One region of the Paracoccus sp. PARArs4 genome, then DNA from elsewhere that is predicted to be linked to it. Evidence: riboswitches for the same ligand, from Rfam matches in the RefSeq annotation. Region 1 holds a riboswitch; each other region holds the start of a gene.
The links. A riboswitch is a leader RNA that binds a small molecule or an ion and turns the genes downstream of it on or off. The one in region 1 is predicted to bind cobalamin.
Positions count from the first base shown of each region.

Region 2: another riboswitch for cobalamin. It lies ahead of QMZ16_RS12060 (energy-coupling factor ABC transporter permease); the one in region 1 lies ahead of QMZ16_RS14020 (ABC transporter substrate-binding protein).
Region 3: another riboswitch for cobalamin. It lies ahead of QMZ16_RS12120 (DUF1636 domain-containing protein); the one in region 1 lies ahead of QMZ16_RS14020 (ABC transporter substrate-binding protein).

Region 1 is NZ_CAMZMW010000019.1:2,146-10,370, forward strand. Features, by position in the region: partial or broken gene QMZ16_RS14005 (YeeE/YedE thiosulfate transporter family protein) at 1-168, shown strand, start outside; gene QMZ16_RS14010 (YeeE/YedE family protein) at 174-608, shown strand; gene QMZ16_RS14015 (MBL fold metallo-hydrolase) at 605-1,489, shown strand; cobalamin riboswitch at 1,528-1,740, shown strand; gene QMZ16_RS14020 (ABC transporter substrate-binding protein) at 1,850-2,851, shown strand; gene QMZ16_RS14025 (iron ABC transporter permease) at 2,848-3,867, shown strand; gene QMZ16_RS14030 (ABC transporter ATP-binding protein) at 3,864-4,670, shown strand; gene QMZ16_RS14035 (LysE family translocator) at 4,600-5,205, opposite strand; gene QMZ16_RS14040 (Lrp/AsnC family transcriptional regulator) at 5,310-5,756, shown strand; gene QMZ16_RS14045 (SDR family oxidoreductase) at 5,778-6,527, opposite strand; gene QMZ16_RS14050 (Asd/ArgC dimerization domain-containing protein) at 6,601-7,512, opposite strand; gene QMZ16_RS14055 (GntR family transcriptional regulator) at 7,621-8,225, shown strand, end outside.
Region 2 is NZ_CAMZMW010000014.1:15,229-22,881, reverse strand. Features, by position in the region: gene QMZ16_RS12065 (cobyrinate a,c-diamide synthase) at 1-1,276, shown strand, start outside; cobalamin riboswitch at 1,295-1,513, shown strand; gene QMZ16_RS12060 (energy-coupling factor ABC transporter permease) at 1,548-2,213, shown strand; gene cobF (precorrin-6A synthase (deacetylating)) at 2,210-2,941, shown strand; gene carB (carbamoyl-phosphate synthase large subunit) at 3,009-6,347, opposite strand; gene QMZ16_RS12045 (DUF1217 domain-containing protein) at 6,456-7,232, opposite strand; gene flbT (flagellar biosynthesis repressor FlbT) at 7,229-7,645, opposite strand; gene flaF (flagellar biosynthesis regulator FlaF) at 7,642-7,653, opposite strand, start outside.
Region 3 is NZ_CAMZMW010000014.1:30,049-37,701, reverse strand. Features, by position in the region: gene QMZ16_RS12145 (asparaginase) at 1-165, shown strand, start outside; gene QMZ16_RS12140 (type II 3-dehydroquinate dehydratase) at 214-642, shown strand; gene QMZ16_RS12135 (trehalose-6-phosphate synthase) at 882-2,255, opposite strand; gene otsB (trehalose-phosphatase) at 2,265-2,993, opposite strand; gene cobO (cob(I)yrinic acid a,c-diamide adenosyltransferase) at 3,107-3,751, opposite strand; cobalamin riboswitch at 3,768-3,957, shown strand; gene QMZ16_RS12120 (DUF1636 domain-containing protein) at 4,052-4,405, shown strand; gene cobW (cobalamin biosynthesis protein CobW) at 4,409-5,452, shown strand; gene cobN (cobaltochelatase subunit CobN) at 5,452-7,653, shown strand, end outside.

The sequences.
Region 1 (8,225 bases):
GGCGGGATCCTCGTGGGGTTCGGCGCCAGCCTCGGGTCCGGCTGCACCTCGGGACACGGGGTCTGCGGGCTGGCGCGGCTGTCGCGCCGCTCGATGGTCGCGGTGCCGGTCTTCATGGCGACGGCGGCGGCGACCGTCTTCGTCATCCGCCACGTGATCGGGGGATAGGGGTCATGCGCTTCGCTCTTGCCGTCGCGACCGGGCTGGTCTTCGGGATCGGCATCGCCCTGTCGGGAATGATGGACCCGGCCAAGGTGCTTAACTTCTTCGACATCGCGGGGGCGTGGGACCCGTCGCTGGCCTTCGTGATGGGGGGCGCGCTGGCCGTCGCGCTGCCGGGATACCGGCTGGCCCTGCGGATGGACGGACCGCTGCTGGCACAGCGCTTCGATCTGCCGACAGCGACCCGCCCGGATGCGCGCCTGATCGGGGGATCCGCCATCTTCGGCATCGGCTGGGGCATCGCGGGCTTCTGCCCCGGGGCTGCGATCCCCGCGCTCGGGACCCTGCGATGGGAGGTTGCCTTGTTCCTGTCGGCTGTCATCATCGGCTTCATGCTGCGCCGCATGTCGTTCCCGGCCCCCCGCCCGAAGGAGATCCCCAGATGACCGCCTTTCCGCTTCGCATGGACATCCACCCCGAGGTTCACGGCTTCTTCGACAAGGACACGAACACGATCAGCTACCTGGTGCGGGACCCGTCATCCGACGCCTGCGCGATCATCGACAGCGTGATGGACATCGACTACTCCGCCGGGCGGATCACCCATGACCACGCGGACGAGCTGATCCGCCAGGTGCGCGACCGCGGGCTGCGGCTGGAATGGATCATCGAAACGCATGTCCATGCCGACCACCTGTCCGCCGCGCCCTATATCCAGGAACGGCTGGGCGGCAGGATCGGCATCGGCGCGCAGATCATGGTCGTTCAGGACACCTTCGGCAAGATCTTCAACGAGGGGACCGAGTTCCAGCGCGACGGCAGCCAGTTCGACCGCCTGTTCGAGGATGGCGACCGCTACATGGTGGGCAACATGCCGGTCTTTGCGATCCATACCCCCGGTCACACCCCCGCCTGCATGGTCCATGTCATGGGCGACGCGGCCTTTGTCGGGGACACGCTGTTCATGCCGGATGGCGGCTCGGCCCGTGCCGATTTTCCCGGCGGCGATGCGGGGGTGCTGTTCGATTCCATCCAGCGCGTCCTGACGCTGCCGGACGAGATGCGCCTGTTCATGTGCCACGATTACGGCCCGAACGGCCGCGACATCCAGTGGCAGACCACCGTGGCCGAGGAAAAGGCCCACAACATCCATGTCGGCAATGGCCGCACCCGCGAGGAATTCGTCCGCTTCCGGACCGAACGCGACGCGACGCTGGCGATGCCGCGGCTGATCATCCCCTCGCTTCAGGTGAACATGCGCGGGGGCGAGGTTCCGACCGACAGGGATGGCCGTCCCATGCTGAAGGTGCCGGTCAACGGACTGTAGGTCGCGGTCCTGGCCGATTGACTTGGCCCCCGGCAGCGGTCATGCATCGCTGCGATGGTTCCCGCGCGGCCAAGGTTCCGGGCGGGTGAAAAGGGAACGCGGTGAGGTGTAACCAGAAGGTGCCGATTCCGCGACTGCCCCCGCAACTGTAAGCGGTAGCCGACCCCATATGCCACTGGCGCCCGCGCCGGGAAGGCGGGCAAGGCCGCGATCCGCAAGTCAGGAGACCTGCCATCGCGACTGCGACCATGCCGGGCGGGGTGCCCCGGAGGGATCACGCTGGCGATGCGCCCGGTCCCGCCGGAACGTCGTCCTGCGCCTTCCTTTGCCCCGTCCTTCACAACGATGAAGGACGACAAGATGAAGAAGCTTGCGATCGCGATCTGCGCGACTGGATTTCCGCTGGCGGCGCTTGCCGCGCCGACCGAATACCCCCTGACCATCGAGAATTGCGGCCATCGCGTGACGATCCCGGAACGCCCGGCGAATGTCGTCTCGATCGGCCAGTCCACGACCGAGATCCTCTATGCCCTGGGGCAGCAGGACCGCATGGCCGGCACGGCGCTGTGGTTCAACGGCGTGCTGCCGGATTACGCCCGGATCGACGCCGGGGTGGAGCGCATCAGCGACAACACCCCCAGCTTCGAGGCCGTGGTGAACAAGCGCCCCGGCTTCGTGCCCACGATGTTCGAATGGATGATCGGCGAACAGGGCGCGGTCGGCACCCGCGAACAGTTCGAAGATCTGGGCATCCCGACCTATGTCATGCCGACCGATTGCAGCGGCAAGGACAATCTTGTCGGCGCCGACGGCACGCGCCTTGCGCCCTTCGACATCGGCACGCTGTGGGACAGCATCACGCAGATCGCCACGGTGATGGATGCGCAGGCGGCGGGCGATGCGCTGGTCGCCGACCTGCAATCGCGCGAACGCGCGGTCGTGGCGCAGGCGCGGGCGCTGGATCTGCCCGACGCCTCGGCGGCGGTCTGGTTCTCCTCGTCCGAGATGGAGGCCGATCCCTACATGGCAGGGGGCATGGGCATCCCGGCCTGGATGCTGTACCGGCTGGGCCTGCGCAACGTCGTCTCATCCGACGAGGAATGGCCGACGGTGGGGTGGGAGACCATCGCCCGCGCCGATCCCTCGGTCCTGTTCATCGCGCGGATGGATCGCCGCCGCTTCCCGGCCGACGACGTGCAGGCCAAGCTGGAGTTCCTGCGCAGCGATCCCGTGACCAGCCGCATGCAGGCGGTCCGCGATGACCGCATCGTCATCATCGACGCCGAGGCCATGCATGGCAGCATCCGCATGCTGGACGGGCTGGAGGCCATGGCCGAGGGGATGGGCAGGCTGGCCGAATGACGCTTCGGACGCTGCCCCTGATCCTTGGCCTGATCGTGGTCGCGCCCCTGCTGGGCGCGGCCCTGGGCGAGACGCCGATCCCGCCCGCGACGGTGTGGAAAGCGCTGGCGAACCAGCTGTGGGACGCGGGCCACGCGGTCGATCCCATCGACCAGGGCATCGTCTGGGCCTATCGCCTGCCGCGCGCGCTGGTCGCGGGGGCCTGCGGGGCGGGGCTGGCGATCTCGGGGCTGGTGCTGCAGACGCTGCTGCGCAATGCGCTGGCCGATCCCTATCTGCTGGGCATCTCGGCGGGGGCGTCGACGGGTGCGGTGCTGGTCGCGGTGGCGGGCCTCGGGGCGGGGATGCTGCCCATGTCGGCGGGGGCGCTGATCGGTGCGCTGACGGCCTTCGCGCTGGTCGTGGGCCTTGCACGGCTGTCTGGCGGCGGACCGGGCGCTCGGGGTGCCGCGCAGATCGTGCTGGCGGGGATTGCGGGCTCGCAGCTGTTCAACGCGCTGACCAGCTTCGTGATCGCGCGGTCGGCCAATGCAGAACAAGCGCGCGGGATCATGTTCTGGCTGATGGGCAACCTGTCCGGCACCCGGTGGGAGGATGTCGGCAGCACGCTGACCGCTGCCATCGTCGCGCTGGCCGTCACGCTGTGGCACGTGCGCGCGCTGGACGCCTTCGCCTTCGGCAGCGATGCGGCGGCGGGGCTGGGCGTGCCCGTGCGCCGCGTGCAGGCGGTCCTGATTCTTGCGACGGCGGGGGCGACGGCGATGATGGTCTCGGTCACCGGGGCCATCGGCTTCGTGGGGCTGGTCGTGCCCCATGCGGCGCGGTTCCTCGTGGGCAGCCGGCATGGCAGGCTGGTTCCGGCGACCGCGCTTGCCGGAATGGTCTTCCTGATCGCCGCGGACGTGATCGCGCGCGTGCTGGTGCCGGGTCAGACCCTGCCCATCGGCGTGGTGACCGCGCTGGTCGGCGCGCCTGCCTTTGCCGTCATCCTGATCCGGGCAAGGGGGTCCGCATGACGCTGGAGGCCAGATCGCTGTCGTATCGCGGGATCCTGCGCGACGTGGACCTGCGGCTGTCGGGCCCCGAGGTTCTGGGCCTGATCGGGCCGAACGGCTCGGGGAAATCGACGCTGATGCGGCTGATGTCGGGCCTGATCCGGGCGGATCGCGGGGCGGTGACGCTGGACGGGCACCCCATCTGCAGTCTGCGCCGTCGCGACGTGGCGCGGCGCATGGCGATGGTCGCCCAATCCGCCGAGACCGCCGACCGCATCACCGTCCGCGATGCGGTCTCGCTTGGGCGCACGCCCTGGCTGGACGCGCTGCGGCGCTGGTCCGATGCGGACGCGGCGCATGTCGCCCGCGCGCTGGAACGCGCGGATCTGACCCATCTTGCGGATCGCGACTGGTCCACCCTGTCGGGCGGCGAAAGACAGCGCGCCCATATCGCCCGCGCCCTTGCGCAGGACCCCGCGATCCTGCTGCTGGACGAGCCGACGAACCATCTGGATATCGGCCATCAACTGGCGATCCTGGATCTGGTGCACGCCCTGCGCATCCCCACCATGATCGCGCTGCACGACCTGAACCAGGCGATGCGCTGCGACCGGCTGGCGGTCATGTCCGCCGGTCGGCTGGTCGCGGTCGGGCCGCCCGAACAGGTGCTGACCGCGGACCTGCTGGCCGATGTCTTCGGCGTTCGCGCCACCGTGCTGACCGATCCCGACGACGGCAGCCGGCTGATGCGGTTCAAGCCCCTGCGCCAAGCCCCAGCACCGGCCACAGCGAGGCGACCAGCAGCGCCGCCATCGTCACGTTGAAGACCCGCAGCCGCACCGGGTTCGACAGCCAGCGCCGGACCACCGTCCCCAGCCACGCCCAGACCGAGATCGCCGGAAAGGACACCAGCGCAAACGCCCCCGCGACCAGCGCCACCGACAGGAACGAACGGTCGGGCGCATAGAGCGTGACGGCCGACAGGCACATCGCCCATGCCTTGGGGTTGACCCACTGGAACGCCGCCGCCTGAAGCGCGGTCATGGGGCGCGCATCGGCGGCGCGGTCCTGGATGGGGGCGGCGGTCGCGACCTTGGCCGCAAGCCACAGAAGATAGCCGACCGACAGCACCTTCAGCACGGTGTTCAGCACCGGCACCGCCTGGAACAGCGCCATCAGCCCCGCGCCCACCAGAAGCGACATCAACGAGACCCCGCCCACGATCCCGATCATGTGCGGCAGCGTCCGGCGAAAGCCGAAATTCGCGCCCGATGCCATCAGCATCAGGTTGTTCGGCCCCGGCGTGATCGTGGCGGCAAGGGCAAAGCCCAGAAGGGCGGTCAGGACGGTCATGGTCATCGGTCTTGTCTCTGGCTTGGTTCGGCGCAACAATAGCGGTGATCCGGCGCAATGATCCGCCAAATATCGTGCTGAACGCGATAATCGCGCAATGAAAGGCCCCGATGGATCCTCTGGACGTGAAGATATTGCAGGCTTTGCGGCGCGACGGGCGCATCAGCAACGTCGCGCTGGCCGAGCGGGTCGGGCTGTCGCCCTCGGCCTGCCTGCGGCGCGTGCAGGAACTGGAGCGTTCGGGCATCATCCGCGGCTATCGCGTGGTGACCGATCCCGAACGGATGGGGCGGGGGCTGGCCGTCTATGTCATGGTCGGGCTGTCATCGCACAACAAGCGCGCGCAAGAGGGGTTCGAGCACGCAATGGCCGCCGCCCCCGAGGTGGTCGAGTGCCACAACATCGCGGGCTCGTTCGAATACATCTTGCGGGTCGAGACCGCCGATCTTGCGGCCTACAAGCGCTTCCATACCGAGGTTCTGGGCACGCAGTCGCATGTGAACGCGATCAATTCCCACATCGTCATGGACAGCAGCAAGGACGAACGCGCGACCTGACGGGCAGGCCGCGCGGGTGTCTCAGTCGATCAGGCCGACGCTGCGGCGGATCCCCTTGTCCCGAAGCGAGATCTCGTCGCCAAGCCACTGATCGGCCTCGGGGCCGCACATCCACAGCAACGCGCGGGCGGGCCATTCGGGCGGGATATGCACGGACCAGTCGAGCTGGCTGACCGGGTTGATGCCGCTGTCGCGGATCGCGGCCTGCATGTCGGTGGCGACGGTGCCGGGCGACAGGCTGATGGCGCGGATGCCGTCGCCGCGCGCCTCGAGGTCCAGCGCACGGGTCAGCATCAGCGCCCCGGCCTTGCTGGCGCAATAGGCGCTCCAACCTTCCTGCGGGCCATGCGCGGCGCCCGAGCCGATGGTCAGGATCGTGCCGCCCCCCGCCTTGCGCATCACGGGCAGGGCCGCGCGTATGCCGTTGAAGACGCCCTTGATGTTCACGTCGATGGCCTGGCCCCATTCGTCGGGGTCGGCATCGGCTATGCCCGCAATGGGACCGATTAGCCCCGCATTGTTGATCAGCACGTCCAGCCGGCCGAAGCGTTCCAGCAGCGTCGCGACGGCCTGCTGCATCGCCACCGCATCGGCCACGTCGCCTGCCAGCGCCACGCCGCCGATCTCGGACGCCAGGGCCGCGACGGCATCCGTGCTGCGGGCCATGACGCCGACCTTCGCGCCCGCATCCGCGAACAGCCGCGCCGTCGCCGCGCCGATCCCCCGGCTTGCGCCCGTGACTAGAACCACCTTGTCCTTCATGTCGGCCATCCTGCCGCCCCCGTTCTTGTGCTGCATATTCGGACGACACCCTAATCGCGTGGAGACCCGAAGGAAAAGGGCGTCACGGCAGGATGCCCGCCAGATCGACCATCAGTCCCGTCGTGGCCATCCCCAGATTGTCGCCGCGCAGGGTCAGCTGCAGCCAGCCGTCCGGCCCGATCCGCAGTCCCTCGATGGTGCAGAACGCGTCCTCCTGCACGATCTCGGGGCGGTGCAGGGGCATCGCCTCGGGGGCCGTCGCAAGATGGATGCCCGGCACGTCCGACAGCGCCGCGGCGATCTGTTCGCGGGTCGCATCCGCGGCCAGCCGCGCGGTCAGCGTGATCGTGTGCCCGCGCCAGACCGGAACGCGCGTCGCCATGCAACTGGTGGTGAAGGCGCCCCCGAACAGGATGCGCAGTTCATCCTCCAGCGCGCGGGCCTCGCCCGGCAGGACCGAGGTCACGTGGTCATGCGCCCGATGCGCCTGCATCCCCGGCAGGTCCGTGCCGCTGACAGCCTGCAGCGTCGTGACATGCAGCGCGTCGATCCCGAAGGCGCGGTGCAGCCGCGCAAGAGGCAGGGCGCAGATCGCGGTCGTGCAGTTCGGCGTGGCCAGAAGCTGATGCCCGCGCGTGTCCGGCAGCGGCATTCCGGGCGCCAGCAGCAGCCCCGCCCCGCGTGCGTATTCGCAATGCGACAGGATGCGCGCGCCGCGGCCCAGATGCCGCTTCTCGATCGCCTCGGCGCCCGCATCGGGCAGGAAGGACAGGATCAGGTCGCCCGGCGCGGCGGCATCGGGGGACAGGATGCGCTGGCCCAGCACGAAATCGCGGGCCTCGGGCGCTGCGAACCACGGCAGATCGGCAGCCGATTCTGCGTGGCGATGATCGTGCAGGCTGACGATCTCCAGTCCCGGTTCGCGCAGAAGGCGTGCCACGAGATGCTGGCCCAGAAGCCCAAGTGCCCCGAGAACGGACAGTTTTTTCGTCACGGCAATCCTCCATGCAGATTTTTCTTGCCAGATTGAATATGTCATCACACCATACCTGACATGTTAAAGCGAGCGGTATGACATTTCATGTATGATCCAAGCTCTCCCATGTTGCGTTCGGGCCTTTCGGATGGCGGGCTTCCCAGCCCCGACGCCAAGTCCCGCTTTGCCGAGGACCGGATGCTTGCCGCCACCATCTGGTGCGAGATCGCGCCCGGCGAGGTCATCACCGAGGCCGACGCGATGGAGCGTTTCGGCCTGTCGCGCGCCGCGGCCCGTGCGGGGCTGATGCGGCTGGGCTTCGACGGATGGGCATCGCCCAAGGCGCGGATGGGGTGGGAGGTGCTGCCGATCACCGGCCAGCTGATCGGCGACGTGCTGTCGGCCCGCCGCATCGTCGAACCCGGCCTTGCCCATGTGCGCCTGACCGACGCCGCCCTGACCGAGATGGAGCAGATCCACGACATCCTGAAGGCCCTGTCTCGCGGTGGCGACGATGCCGCGGTCAGCGCGGTGCGCCTGCATGTGGACCGGATCGACGGGCTGCTTCTGGGGGCGATCAACCCCTTCACCGCGCGCCACCTGCGCAAGCTGTGGCACCATTCCGCGCGGATCACCCATTTCCTGGAAGGCGACAGCGGCACGCTGTTCCGCCGGGACGACGTGTCAGACCTGGTGGGGGCGGTGCTGCAACGCGACGCCGCCGGCATCGA
Region 2 (7,653 bases), on a different contig from region 1:
GGTGCTGATGCTGGGCCTTCTGAACGCGCTGCGCCGCCGCGGCATGGATGTGCAGCCTTTCAAGTCGGGACCGGACTATATCGACCCGGGCTTCCACCGCGCGGCCTCGGGGCGGCCGTCCTTCAACCTGGATTCCTGGGCGATGGAGCGGGGGCGTATCCTGACTCATGTCACCGCCCAGCCGGATGCCGACCTAGTGCTGGCCGAGGGGTCGATGGGCCTGTTCGACGGCGTTGCGCATCGGGGCGAATCCGGCATCGGCGCCAGCGCCGAGATCGCGACGCTGACGGGCTGGCCGGTGGTTCTGATCATCGACGTGTCGGGGCAGGCGCAGTCGGCGGCGGCGGTCGCGCGGGGCTTCGCCACGCTGCAGCCCGACCTGCCCTTTGCGGGGGTGGTGCTGAACCGCGTGGCCTCGGCCCGGCATGAAACCCTGATCCGCGAGGGGATGGACCGCGCGGGCATCCGCGTGCTGGGCGCGCTGCCGCGACAGGGCAACATCACCCTGCCCGAACGCCATCTGGGCCTTGTCCAGGCCGAAGAGACCGAGGGCCTTCAGGCGATCCTGGACCATGCGGGCGACTTCATCGGCGCGCATTGCGACCTGGACGCGATGCTGGGTGCGGCGGCGGCCCGCCCCCTGCCGCCCGCCGATCCGCCCACCGCCATGACGCCCCCCGGCGGGCGGATCGCGCTCGCGCGGGACGCCGCGTTCTCCTTCACCTATCCGCATGTGATCGACGCGTGGCGGCGGGCGGGCGCGACGATCCTGCCGTTCTCGCCGCTGGCCGACGAGGGGCCGGACGACGGCGCGGATTGCTGCTGGCTGCCTGGCGGATACCCGGAACTGCACGCCGGACGGCTGGCCGCTGCGGACGGATTCCGGCAGGCCATGCACCGCTTTGCCCGCACGCGGCCCGTGCACGGGGAATGCGGCGGCTACATGGCGCTTGGCGCGGGGCTGGTCGATGCCGAGGGGCAGCGTCACCCGATGCTGGGCCTGCTGGGGCTGGAGACCAGCTACCACAAGCGGCGGATGCACCTGGGATACCGCCGCGCGACACCGCTGGCGCCGCTGCCGGGGCTGGGACGCGCCGCGCTGCGGGGGCACGAGTTCCACTATGCCTCGATCCTGTCCGAACCCGATGCGCCCCTGGCCCATGTCACCGACGCGAATGGCCGCGAGGTCGCGGAAACCGGCAGCCACCGCGCGACGGATGGCGGCGGGCAGGTCAGCGGGACGTTCTTCCACCTGATCGCGCCCGCCGCGACTTGACGGAAGCGTGATCGTCGTGTCTGGCTGAGGACGCATGGTGCCCGGATGACGCGATACGTGTCGGGCTTCATCGGGAATGGGGAAGGGCGGACCAAATCGCGGCGCCCGAAGCCCCAGCCGCCCCCGCGACTGTATGCGGAGAGCGGGCGTCACGCGCGCCACTGGACCCGTCCGGGAAGGCCGACGCCCCGCCACGACCCGCAAGCCAGGAGACCGGCCATGCATCGCAAATGCCACGGCCGTCGGGTGTGACGGCGACAGGAGAACAAAAATGCATATCGAACCGGGCGTCGTGAACGGCGCGAAGATCATCCTCAGCTATGCCACCGCGGCGACCGCGGGCCTCTATGCGCTGCGGCTGGCGGCAAAGGACCACGGCCTGCGCGGGCTGCCCTCGCTTGCGGCGCGGGCGGTGATCGCCACGGCGCTGACCTTCGTCTTCTTTCAGGTCCTGCCGAAATTCCCCGTGGGCGTGTCCGAGGTTCACCTGATCCTGGGTTCAACCCTGTTCCTGCTGCTGGGCGCCGCCCCCGCCGCACTGGGCCTTGCCGCGGGCCTTGCGCTGCAGGGACTGTTCTTCGCCCCGGCGGACCTGCCGCAATACGGCATGAACGTGACCACCCTGCTGGTGCCCCTGTTCCTGCTGCGCGAGATCGCGGGCCGGATCATCGCGCCCGGCACCGCCTATGTCGATCTGCGCTATGGCCAGGCGCTGGCGCTGTCGACGGCCTACCAGGGCGGGATCGTCGCCTGGGTCGCCTTCTGGGCGTTCTGGGGTCAGGGCATGGCCGCGATCGGCGGCGTGATGTCCTTTGGCGCGGCCTACATGCTGGTCATCGCGCTTGAACCGCTGGTCGATCTGGCCGTGCTGGCCGGTGCGAAGTCGCTGCGCGGCCTGCGCGGCAGCCCGCTGGTAACGGGCCGCCTGTTCGCGTGACCGAGCTTTCGCTGATCGGGATCGGGGCCGGAAACCCCGATCACCTGACCTTCCAGGCGGCCCGGGCATTGTCCCGGGCCGATCTGATCCTGATCCCTCTCAAGGGCGAGGAGAAGGCAGATCTTGCCGGCCTGCGCGCGCAGATCGTGGCCGCCCATGCGCCGCAAGGCCGCGTCGTGCGGTTCGACCTGCCGCAGCGGGCATCGGGTGGCGATTACCTGTCCCATGTGAACGACTGGCACAATGCGATCGCGGATGCGTGGCGGGCGCAGATCGACGCGCATCTGCCAGGCGGCGGCACGGTCGCGGTGCTGGTCTGGGGGGACCCGTCGCTCTACGACAGCAGCCTGCGGATCGCGGAACGGCTGGGCCTGCCGGTGCGCGTCGTGCCGGGGATCACCGCGATCCAGGCGCTGTGCGCGGCCCATGCGATACCGCTGAACGATCTTGCCGCCCCCGTCCAGATCACCACCGGACGCCGGTTGCGCGACGAGGGCTGGCCCCCCGGCGCGGACCGCGTCGTCGTCATGCTGGACGGTCATTGCGCCTTTGCCGACCTGCCGCCCCATGGCCTGCACATCTGGTGGGGCGCCTATCTGGGGATGGAGCGCGAGATCATCGCGGAAGGCCAGCTGGCCGAGGCCGCCCCGCGCATCAGGGCGATGCGCGCCGAGGCCCGCGCGCGTCACGGCTGGATCATGGACTGCTATCTTCTGGCGCGGGCCTGAAAGGTCGCGGGCCTGAAAACTAAGGCGGCCCCGAAATCGGGGCCGCCTTTGATCTTCTGCAGAAGGCTCAGGCCTGAAGCGAACGGACGCCGACCTCGCCTTCGCCCCGCGACTTGATCGCCGCCACCGCCGCGATGCTGCCCGCGGCAGTGGTGAAATACGGGATCTTGTCATACAGCGCGACGGCGCGGATCTCGCGGCTGTCGGCGATGGCCTGCGCGCCCTCGGTCGTGTTCAGCACCATCGTGATCTCGCCGTTCTTCAGGCGGTCCACGATGTTCGGGCGACCCTCATAGACCTTGTTGACGCGCTGCGTCTCGACACCGTGGCCCGCCAGGAAGTCCGCCGTCCCCGAGGTCGAGACCAGCGTGAAGCCCATCTGCGTCAGGTCGCGCGCGGCCTGCGCCAGGGCTTCGGTCTTGTCGGAATCCTTGACCGAGACGAAGACGCGACCCTCGTGCGGCAGATGCGTGCCGGCACCCACCTGCGCCTTGAGGAAGGCGCGCGGGAAGTTGCGGTCCCAGCCCATCACCTCGCCGGTGGAACGCATTTCCGGCCCCAGCAGCGTGTCGACGCCCGGGAACCGGGCGAAGGGCAGCACGGCCTCCTTGACCGAGAACCAGGGCGTGATCGGATCGGCCAGGGTCATCGGGTCGGCGAAGGGCAGGTCGTCCTCGGGGCCGACGCCCTCGGGATAGGGCGCGCGGGCGGGGAAGTTCGACATCGGCTCGCCCGCCATCAGGCGCGCGGCGATCGAGGCGATGGCGCTGTCGGTGGCCTTCGCGACGAAGGGCACCGTGCGGCTGGCGCGCGGGTTCACCTCCAGCACGTAGATCTCGTCGCCCTTCAGCGCGAACTGCACGTTCATCAGGCCGACGACCTTCAGCGCGCGCGCCATCTCGACGGTCTGGCGCTTCAGCTCCTCGATGGTGGGGGCGTCCAGCGTGTGCGGCGGCAGCGAGCAGGCGCTGTCGCCCGAATGGACGCCGGCTTCCTCGATATGCTCCATGATGCCCGCGACATGGACGGTCTTGCCGTCCGACAGCGCGTCCACGTCGACCTCGATCGCGCCGGCAAGATAGCTGTCCAGCAGGACCGGGTTCTTGCCCGACACCGTTACCGCCTCGCGGATATAGCGCTTGAGGTGGTCCATGTCGCGCACGATCTCCATCGCGCGGCCGCCAAGGACATAGGACGGGCGGATCACCAGCGGGAAGCCGATGCGGCCCGCGATCTCGATCGCCTGCTCGTCGGTGCTGGCGATGCCGTTGATCGGCTGCTTGAGGCCCAGATCGTTCAGCAGCTTCTGGAACCGCTCGCGGTCCTCGGCAAGGTCGATCGCGTCGGGGGTGGTGCCCAGGATCGGGATGCCCTCGGCCTCGAGATCGTTTGCCAGCTTCAGCGGCGTCTGGCCCCCGAACTGGACGATGACGCCGTGCAGGGTGCCGTTCTCCTGCTCGGTGCGCAGGATCTCCAGCACATGCTCCAGGGTCAGCGGCTCGAAATACAGGCGGTCGCTGGTGTCATAATCGGTGCTGACCGTCTCGGGGTTGCAGTTGACCATGATGGTCTCGTAGCCCGCGCCGGTCAGCGCGAAGCAGGCGTGACAGCAGCAATAGTCGAACTCGATCCCCTGGCCGATCCGGTTCGGACCGCCGCCCAGGATGACGACCTTCTTGGCGTCCGAGGGGCGCGATTCGCATTCCACCTCGCCCATCGCGGGGGCTTCATAGGTCGAATACATGTAGGGGGTCTGGGCCTCGAACTCGGCGGCGCAGGTATCGATGCGCTTGAAGACGGGCTTGATGTCCAGCGCGCGGCGGGCGCGGCGGATGTCGGCCTCGTCCCGGCCGGTCAGATGCGCAAGGCGGGCATCGGTGAAGCCCATCATCTTGATCGCGCGCAGATCGTCGGCATCCTCGGGCAGGCCGCCCTCGCGGATGCGATGCTCGGCGTCCACGATCTCGCGGATGCGGGCCAGGAACCAGGGGTCGAAGCTGGTGACGCGCTGGATCTCGTCATTGGTCATGCCGAAGCGCATCGCCTCGGCGATGATGCGGATGCGGTCGGGCGTCTGCTTGGACAGCGCCGCGATCACGGCGGGCTTGCCCTGGTCGGCGGCGCCCTCGATCACGATCTCGTCCAGGCCGGTCAGCCCGTTCTCCATCGAGGTCAGCGCCTTCTGCAGCGATTCGTGGAAGCTGCGGCCGATGGCCATGACCTCGCCCACCGATTTCATCGCGGTGGTCAGTTCGGGCTTGCTGCCGGGGAACTTCTCGAAGGCGAAGCGCGGGATCTTGGTGACGACATAGTCGATGCTGGGCTCGAAGCTGGCGGGCGTCACCTTGGTGATGTCGTTGTCCAGCTCGTCCAGGGTATAGCCGACGGCCAGCTTGGCGGCGATCTTGGCGATGGGGAAGCCGGTCGCCTTCGACGCCAGCGCCGAGCTGCGCGAGACGCGCGGGTTCATCTCGATCACGACCATGCGGCCGTCCTCGGGGTTGATGGCCCATTGCACGTTGGAACCGCCGGTCTCGACGCCGATCTCGCGCAGGACCGCGATCGATCCGTTGCGCATGCGCTGGTATTCGCGGTCGGTCAGGGTCAGCGCGGGGGCGACGGTGATCGAATCGCCCGTGTGGACGCCCATCGGATCGACGTTCTCGATGGCGCAGACGATGATGGCGTTGTCGGCGCGGTCGCGCACGACTTCCATCTCGTATTCCTTCCAGCCCAGCAGGCTTTCGTCGACCAGCACCTGCGCCATGGGCGACGCGTCCAGCCCCGAACGCACGATGCGTTCGTAGTCGTCGCGGTTGTAGGCCACGCCGCCGCCGGTGCCGCCAAGCGTGAAGGCGGGGCGGATGATCGCGGGCAGGCCGATATCCTCCAGCGCCTCCATGGCCTCGGCGACGCCGGCATTGATGTCGTATTTGCCGTTGGCCAGCTTCGGCGCCGCGACGATGGTGGCGCGCGGGTTCTCGATGCCGATGCGGTCCATCGCCTCGCGGAACAGCTTGCGGTCCTCGGCCATCTCGATGGCGCTGCGCTGCGCGCCGATCAGCTCCACGCCATAGCGGTTCAGCGCGCCGTTATCCGCCAGCGCCAAGGCGGTGTTCAGGCCGGTCTGACCGCCCATGGTCGGCAGCAGCGCGTCGGGGCGTTCCTTGGCGATGATCTTCTCGACCATCTCGGGGGTGATCGGTTCGATATAGGTCGCGTCGGCCATTTCCGGATCGGTCATGATCGTGGCCGGGTTCGAGTTGACCAGGATGACGCGATAGCCTTCCTCGCGCAGGGCCTTGCAGGCCTGAGCGCCCGAGTAGTCGAATTCGCAGGCCTGCCCGATGACGATGGGGCCGGCGCCGATGATCAGGATGGATTTGATATCGGTTCTTTTCGGCATCATGGCCTCCGCGGCTGGCTGAGATTGGCGCAAATCGTCCGGGGTTATAGCCAAGACAGGTCAGGACGCAAGGTGCCGCGGACCCTGCACGACCCTATTTCGCGGGCCTCAGCCGCCCGACAGCAAGGCCAGCGCGGTGCTATAGCGGTTCTGCACCTCGCCGGTCTGGATCTGGCTGCGCGCCAGGAAGTTGACGATCAGCTTGTCGATGGTGCCCGCCTCGGTCAGATCCGCGAAGCTGGAGCTGCCGAGATACCGCTCGGATGCGTTCATGAACTCCTCCAGCTGCCGGTCGACGTCCAGCTGGCCGTAGCTGTCGCCGAAACCGAACGCGCCTTCGAAGACCTCGCGCAGGGGGGCGTTGCCCATGACCTCGTACCACAGGGTCTTGTCGGTCGAACTGCGCCGGGCCATGTCCTCCAGCTCTCGCCGCGCATTCAGGGCAAGGCGCAGGTTCTCGTCCCCCTCGCCGATGCGACGTTCGAATTCGCGCTGGACGAAGGCCTTGCCGATGGTCTGCCCCAGATCGGCGGGCTGCGTGGCAGACCCGAAGCCGAACGCCTCGGCCATGCGCTTGTAACGCTTGTCCGACAGGCGGTTCACGAGCGAGTTGGCGTCGGACACGTCCGATTCCAGCACCTTGCGGATGAAGGCCTTGTTGGCGATGTCATCTTCCAGCCCGAAGGCGGACAATGCGGTGCTGAGAAGGCGATAGTCGTCGACCAGATCGGCGGCACCGGTGACGCCGCCGATCTTGTCTTGGAAATACGCGGTCGAGCGCTGGACGATGGGGTCGGCCTCGACCGCCTTGATCTGCCGTTCCTCGCTGCGCTGGACGATCTTCCAGCCGGCGATCCCGCTGCTTCCGATGAAGATCGCCGTCATGCCGGTCGGGGCGCGGCCGCGCGTGCGAACAGGCGCGTTTCCCGCGGCAGCAATTCGCGCAGCCTGCGCATCGCATGATAGGGGTTGTCCTCGACCGCGGCCTCGGTCGCCTGGCCAAGGATGATGCGGCTGTCGCGGTCGTCGAAGACCTGGCTCAGCTGCTCGATCGCCAGAAGCAGCTGCCGCTTGCCCTCGGTGGGTTCGGCATCGCCCGACAGGATCAGCTGCGCGATGTAACAGGCACGCGCGACCGGGGTTCCGGCATCGTCGGGATGGATCGCGTCGCGCAGGCGCAGGACGTTCACGTTCGGCGTCTTGATCGCGATCTTGCTGCGCCGGTCGCCATTCTCGATGACAGCGCCATTGATCAGGACACGCTCGTTCGGGGCAAGTTTCAGGACCAGGCCGCTCATGCGCCCAC
Region 3 (7,653 bases), on a different contig from region 1:
ACGCTGCGGCTGGCGAGCGGGCTGCTGGTCGTCGGGCATGACGGGCAGGTGCTGTGGTCCGGCCCCGAGACGCATGCGGGCCACCTTGCGCTGCTGGATGCGCGGGGACTGGTGCTGATCGATCCGGCGGGCGAAACCGCGGGCCATGTGCTGCTGCCCTGCTGACAGCGGCCGCGCCGCAGGCTAGGCATGAACGAAACGCACGAGGTCCCGATGTCGCAGATTTATGTCCTGAACGGTCCGAACCTGAACCTGCTGGGCCAGCGCCAGCCCGAAATCTATGGCCACGAGACGCTGGCCGATATCGAGGCCCTGTGCAGCGAGGCCGCAGGCCCGCACGAAATACGGTTCCTGCAGACGAACTGGGAAGGCCAGCTGATCGACTGGATCCACGAGGCCCGCCTGCAGGCCGCGGCCATCGTGATCAACCCCGCCGCGCTGACCCATACCTCGGTCGCGGTGCTGGATGCGCTGAACGCCTTCGACGGCCCCGTGATCGAGGTGCATATCAGCCAGGTCCACAAGCGCGAGGCGTTCCGGCACCATTCCTATGTCTCGCATCGCGCGGATGCGGTGATCGCGGGGATGGGTGTCCACGGCTATGGCGCGGGCGTCGCCCATGCGGTGCGGCTGATCGGCTGAGGAACGATCGGCCGCCGGTCTGTCCGCAGGGAGGAGGGGTGCGTCAGATCCGGCGGCCTACTTCGCTGGTCCAATCCAGAAGGCCAGGAGGCCCGGAACCGGTGGGTTGAACACTCGAGGTGGCGCGACCTCGTAACCCAAGGTTGCGCCCGTTTTCCCGCCCCGTCACGCATCACCGCATCGCGGCGGGGGTGCGGGCGCGATCTGCCGCGCGGGGCGGCAGAAACGCAGGCCGTTGCCTATTCGGTCAGCGCGTCCTGCGCGGCTTCCTCGTCCAGCGCCTTCAGATAGGCCGCCGACCACCAGGCGACGTCCTTCTCCAGCACCACGGACAGCAGCTCCTGGTGGCGGGACTTGCGCTCGGCCTTGGACATCCGCATGGCCGAGGCCATCGCGGCGGCGGTCTCGTGGGCGTCATGGGGGTTGATGACCAGCGCCGCGGGCATCTGCTCGACCGCGCCGGCAAAGCGCGACAGGATCAGCACGCCCGGATCCTCGGGGTCCTGGGCCGCGACGAATTCCTTGGCCACCAGGTTCATCCCGTCGGCCAGCGGCGTCACCAGCCCGATGCGCGCCTGCCGGTACAGCCCCGCCAGCACCTGCCGCGGATAGGGGCGGTTGATGAAGCGGATCGGCGTCCAGTTCAGCGTGGCGAACTGCCCGTTGATGCGGCCCGCCAGGTGCTCGGTCTCCTCGCGGATGTCGTCATAGGCCTGCACGCCGCTGCGCGTGGGCGGGGCGATCTGCAGGAACGAGATCTGCTCGTGCAGGTCCGGGATCTTGTCCAGAAGCTGCTGGAATGCGCGGAAACGCTGCGGGATGCCCTTGGAGTAATCCAGCCGGTCCACGCCGATCATCAGCCGGGCATTGGTCAGGAAGCGGACGCGGTCGGCATCCGGCGCATCGCGCGCCTCCTCGACGAAGGATCGCGCGTCGATGCCGATGGGGAACACCTCGGCGCGCAGGGTCCGTCCGCCAAGGGCGAAGCGGTTCTCGTCCGTCTGCTCCATCCCGGTCATGTGGTGGCCGCTGGCCGCGAAATTGTCCAGGTCGCGGCGCGCCTGGAACCCCACGAGGTCATAGGCCATCATCCAGTCGAACAGCTCGGCCGGGTTGGGCAGGGTCGCGCATTCGGCGGGCGCCGGGAAGGGGATGTGCAGGAAATGCCCGATGGCGTTCCGCACCCCCAGCTTGCGCAGCTCGGCCCCAAGGGCGAACAGCTGGTAATCCTGCACCCAGATGCGGTCATCTGGGCGCAGATGCGGCACCATCAGCCGCGCGATGCGGGCGCTGACCTTGCGGTATCCGTCCAGATAGATCGGATCCAGATGCGACAGGTCCGCCCGCCCGTGGCAGATGGGCCAGAGGACCGAGTTCGAGAAGCCCAGGTAGTAGTTGTGGTGATCCTCGGGGGACAGGTCGAAGGACAGGCGGTCGAAGGCCGCGCCGGGATGGTCGATCAGCGCATCGGCCGGATCGTCGACCGGTTCGCCGGAAAAGCCGATCCACAACCCGCCGGAACTGCGCAGCGCATCGTCCAGCGCCACCACGAGTCCCCCCGACGGATTGTCACCAAGGGGAAGACGATTCGAGACGACGACAAGGCGGGACATGATGTTCTCTCAGTTCTTCTGCAATGCTTCGTCCAACCAGTCGGCCAGCGCCGAGGGGTCGGGAAGACGGTGGCGGGCGGCGGTCATGCCGTCCCCGATCTTGATGGCGAAACCGCCGCGCGACTGGGCCTCGGCCATGGCGGGTTCGTCGGTCGTGTCGTCGCCCGCGAAGACGGGCATGCGCCCCGCGAAGGGCGGATGCTGCATCAGGCGGGCCATCGCGGTATCCTTGCCCACCCCGCCCGGGCGCAGCTCCAGCGCCATCTTGGCGGGTTGCAGCTGCAGGTGGGGATGCTCGGAGGCCAGCGCGGCCATCGTATCCTCGACGAAGCCGCGCAGCGCGGGGTCCGCGCGGTAATGCATGGCGACGCCGTGGGGCTTCTCCTCGACCAGGATGGCGGGATGGGGGGCCGCAAGTTCGCGGGTGCGGGCATGCAGCGCGGGCGCGTCGAAGGGATGTTCGTGCAGCGGCTCCACGTGGCCCGGCCCGGTGGACAGTTCGGAGCCGTGGCTGCCCGCGATCCAGCCACCGAACTCGGGCAGCATCCGGCGCAGGTCGCCCACGTCCCGCCCCGAGATCAGCGCGACCGCGCCCCCCTGCCGGTCGTGCAGCAGCGCGAGCCTGCGCCGCAGCGCGTCGGTGATCACCACCGCATCGGGTCGCGGCGCGATATCCACGAGACAGCCGTCGAAATCGAGGAACAGGGCGGCATCCGCAGGAAGGACTGGGGGCGTCATGTCTGGCCTTTCGTTTCTTGCGAAAGATGAACACGCAGCCCCGGCCTTGGGTTCACCCTGTCGTGACCACAATGCCGCATTGCGGCACCGCGGTCAAAGAAAGGCCGCGCGGATCAGAACTCGACCCCGGCCTGCGCCTTGATCCCGGCCCGGAACGGATGCTTCACCTGGCCCATCTCGGTCACCAGGTCGGCAGCCTCGACCAGCGCCTCGGGGGCGCCGCGCCCGGTCAGCACGACATGGGTCATGGGCGGCTTCTCGACCGCAAGGAAATCCAGCACCTGCTGCACGTCCAGATAGCCGTAGCGGAAGGCGATGTTGATCTCGTCCAGCAGGACCATGCGGATCTCGGGGTCGCGGATCAGCTCCTGCGCCTTCTGCCAGCCGGCCTCGGCCATGGCGATGTCGCGGGCGCGGTCCTGGGTTTCCCAGGTGAAGCCCTCGCCCATGGCGTGGAACTGGCACAGATCCGCGAAATGCGTGGTCAGCAGCGTGCGCTCGCCCGTGTCCCACGCCCCCTTGATGAACTGCACCACGGCCGAAGGCATCTCGTGGGCGATGCAGCGCATGATCATGCCGAAACCGCTGCTGGACTTGCCCTTGCCGGGGCCGGTATGGACGATGATCAGCCCCTTCTCGCCGGTCTTCGTCTCCATCATGCGGTCGCGGGCGGCCTTCTTCTTGGCCATCTTGGCGCTGTGGCGGGCCTCGGTTTCGTCGCTCTGTTCCGTCACGGCCTTGGTCCTTTCGGTTGACATTCGGGGGCGGTCCGGACTTTGGTAAACCCGCGCTGGTTCCCGCCGCAAGGCGGGCGAAGAGGGAATGCGAAGGGCCACCGCCCGAACGCAGCCGCCCCCGCGACCGTGACCGGAGAGGTCGCCCGTGCCACTGGCCCCGTGCCGGGAAGGTGGGCCGACCGTTTGATCCGCAAGCCGGGAGACCTGCCAGCGCCGAACGATCACGGGCGGACGGGGTGTTTTCCGCAACCGGCAGCCGACGGCCATGGGGGCCGTCCTGTTGGCCATGCCCTGCCGCCGCAGCGAAAGGACGGGCCCGCGATGCGCGCCATTCTGCATGTCTGCACCACCTGCCGGGGCACCGACCCGGCGGCAGACCCCGATGCGCCCCGCCCCGGCGCGACCCTGCACGCCGCCCTGTCAACGGCACCGCCCGAAGGGGTCGAGGTGCGCGCCGTCGAATGCCTGTCGGCCTGTTCGCAGGGCTGTTCCGTCGCGCTGCATGCCCCGGGCAAGTGGTCCTATGTCTATGGCCGCCTGGGCCCCGAGGATGCCGCCGACATCCGCGAGGGCGCCTCGGCCTATGCCGCGACGCCGGACGGGCTGGTCCCGTGGCGGCAGCGCCCCGTCATCTTCCGCAAGCAGAGCCTTGCCCGCATCCCCCCGCAGGAGTGATCCATGACCGACCTCACCAAGACCCCCGTCACCGTCATCACGGGCTTTCTGGGCGCAGGCAAGACGACCCTGATCCGTCACCTGATGCAGAACCCGCAGGGCAAGCGGCTGGCCGTTCTGGTCAACGAATTCGGCACGATGGGCGTCGATGGCGACATCCTGAAGGGCTGCGCCGACGACAACTGCCCCGCCGATGCCATCATGGAGCTGTCGAACGGCTGCATCTGCTGCACCGTGGCCGACGACTTCATCCCCACGCTGGAACGGCTGATGGCCCTGCCGCAGAAGCCCGACCACATCCTGATCGAAACCTCGGGTCTTGCGCTGCCCAAACCCCTGCTGAAGGCGTTCGACTGGCCCGCGATCCGCTCGCGCATCACCGTGGACGGGGTGATCGCCCTTGCCGATGCCGAGGCCGTGGCCGCGGGCCGCTTCGCGCCCGACGAGGATGCCGTGCAGGCGCAGCGCCTGGCCGATGAGGGGCTGGATCACGACACCCCCCTGGCCGAGGTCTTCGAGGACCAGATCGCCTGCGCCGACGTGATCCTGCTGACCAAGGCGGACCTTGCGGGCCAGGACGGCCTGGCCGCCGCCCGCGCCGTGATCGAGGCCGAGGCCCCGCGCAAGCTGCCCATGCTGGCCGTGACCGAAGGAGCGATCGACCCGCGCCTGATCCTGGGCCTGAACGCGGCGGCCGAGGATGACATCGACGCCCGCCCCAGCCACCATGACGGTGCCGACGATCACGAACACGAGGATTTCGACACCATCGTCGTCGACCTGCCCGAGATCGACGATCCGCAGGCGCTGTCGGACCGCATCGCGGATCTGGCGCGGACGCATGACATCCTGCGGGTCAAGGGCCACGTCGCCGTTCAGGGCAAGCCGATGCGCCTGCTGGTGCAGGCCGTCGGCGCGCGGGTGCGCCACCAGTACGACCGCCCCTGGGGCGACGCGCCCCGCATCTCGCGACTGGTGGTGATCGCCGAACACGACCGCATCGACGCGCCCGCGATCCGCGCGATGCTGCAGGCCGTGCCCGCCTGATGCATGTGGTCTTCCGCGAACGCGTGGGGCTCGAGGAAACGGACGCCCCCTATGACCCCGGCCAGACGCCGGGCGACCTGGTGGCGCTGTCCTTTTCCGACAGCGACCTGGGCGCGTTCGCGGCGGGCTGGCACCGGGCGGATGGAGGGCTTCCGTCGCTGCGGCTGTGCAACCTCGTGGCGCTTCGGCACCCGGTCTCGGTCGATACCTATGTCGACCAGACGCTCTCGGGGGCCAAGGGCATCCTGATCCGCCTGATCGGCGGCGAGGCCTATTGGCCCTATGGCCTTGCATCCGTCCAGGACCTGGCGCGGCGCAAGGGGATCGCCTTGGCCGTCCTGCCCGCCGACGGGCGCGACGATCCCCGGCTGGAGGAGATGTCCACCGTCCCCGCATCGGTGCTGCGCGTGCTGCGCCGCCATTGCGACCAGGGCGGCGCGGTGGCCGCGCAGGCGGCGCTGGCGCAGATGGCCATCGCGGCGGGTCTGCACGCGGCACCCGTCGCGGGCCGCACCGCCCTGCCGCAGATGGGGTTCCACGACCCCGATCTGGGCGTCGTTCCGGCCCCGCCGCAGGGGGCCGTGCTTGTCACCTTCTATCGCAGCTGGCTGGCCGCCGCCGATACCGCCGCCATCGACGCAGTGATCCGCAAGCTGCGCGATCGCGGCATCCCGGCAATCGGCGTCTTCACCCCCTCGCTCAAGTCCGAGGGCTTTGCCGATTTCCTGCGCGGGGCCGACCTGCGCCCGCGGGCAATCGTCAACGCCACGGGCTTCTCCGCCGCGCCCTTCGGCGGGCTGACCTGCCCCGTCTTCCAGATCGCGCTGTCCACCAACCGCCGCCGCGAATGGGCCGAGGCCGAGCGTGGGCTGTCGCCATCCGATCTTGCGATGAACGTCGTCCTGCCCGAGGTGGACGGGCGCGTCTTCGCGGGCGTCGTCAGCTTCAAGTCCCCCGCGCCGCGCGATTCCCTGCTGCAATATTCGCGCTTCGCCCATCGGCCCGACCCCGCCATGGTGGGTGCGGCATGCGACCGGATCGCGGCATGGCTGCGCCTGTCCGAACGCGACGGGCCGCGCGTGGCGATGGTGCTGTCCACCTATCCGGGGCGGGACTGGCAGATGGCCCACGCGGTCGGGCTGGACGCGCTGGCATCGGCGGATGCGGTGGCGGGGATGCTGGGGCACGCCCCCCTTGCGGCAGAGCTGGCCGAGGCCGCGATCCGCTGGCCGCTGGAGGATTACCGTGCGGCGCTTGGGACGCTGCCACAGGCGCTGCGGGACCGGCTGCGGGCCGAATGGGGCGATCCCTCGGACGACCCCGATTGCCGCGACGGCGCGTTCCACCTGCGCGCGCTGGTCCGCGACGACCTGATCCTGGCGCTGCAACCCGAGCGCAGCCACCGAAAGGGGCGCGAGGACGAATACCACGACCTGACCCGCCTGCCCCGCCACGCCTATGTCGCCTTCTACCTGTGGCTGCGGGCGCAGGCGCCCGATGCGCTGATCCACATGGGCGCGCATGGCACGCTGGAATGGCTGCCGGGCAAATCCGTCGCGCTGTCGGGCGAATGCTGGCCGCAGGCGCTGACCGGGGCGCTGCCCGTCATCTATCCCTTCATCGTCAACGACCCGGGCGAGGCCGCGCAGGCCAAGCGACGCCTGGGCGCGGTCACATTGGGGCACATGCCCCCGCCGATGCGTGCCGCCAGCCTACCCCTCGGCATGGCCGCGCTGGAACGCCTGCTGGACGAATATTCCACCGCCGACGGGCTGGACCCCGCCCGCCGCGACCGCCTGATCGCCGATATCCGCGACGAGGCCCGCGCATCGGGCGTGGAAACCGACCTGGGCATCCCCGCCGATGCCTCGGCCGCCGAGGCGATCACCCGGATCGACCGCTTCGTCTGCGACATCAAGGAAAGCCAGTACGGCGAGGGGCTGCATGTCTGGGGCAGCGGCCCCTGCGGCGATGCCGAGCGTCGGGGCCTTACGACCGCGCTGGCGGGGCGCTTCGTGGCCCCCGGGCCGTCCGGCTCTCCCGCACGGGGCCGGTCCGATGTGATGCCCACGGGGCGGAATATGTTTTCCACCGATCCGCGCGCGGTTCCGACGCCCGCCGCCCATGCGCAGGGCGTGAAACTGGCCGAGGAGCTGCTGCGCCGCCACCTGCAGGACCACGGCGACTGGCCGCGCGGGCTG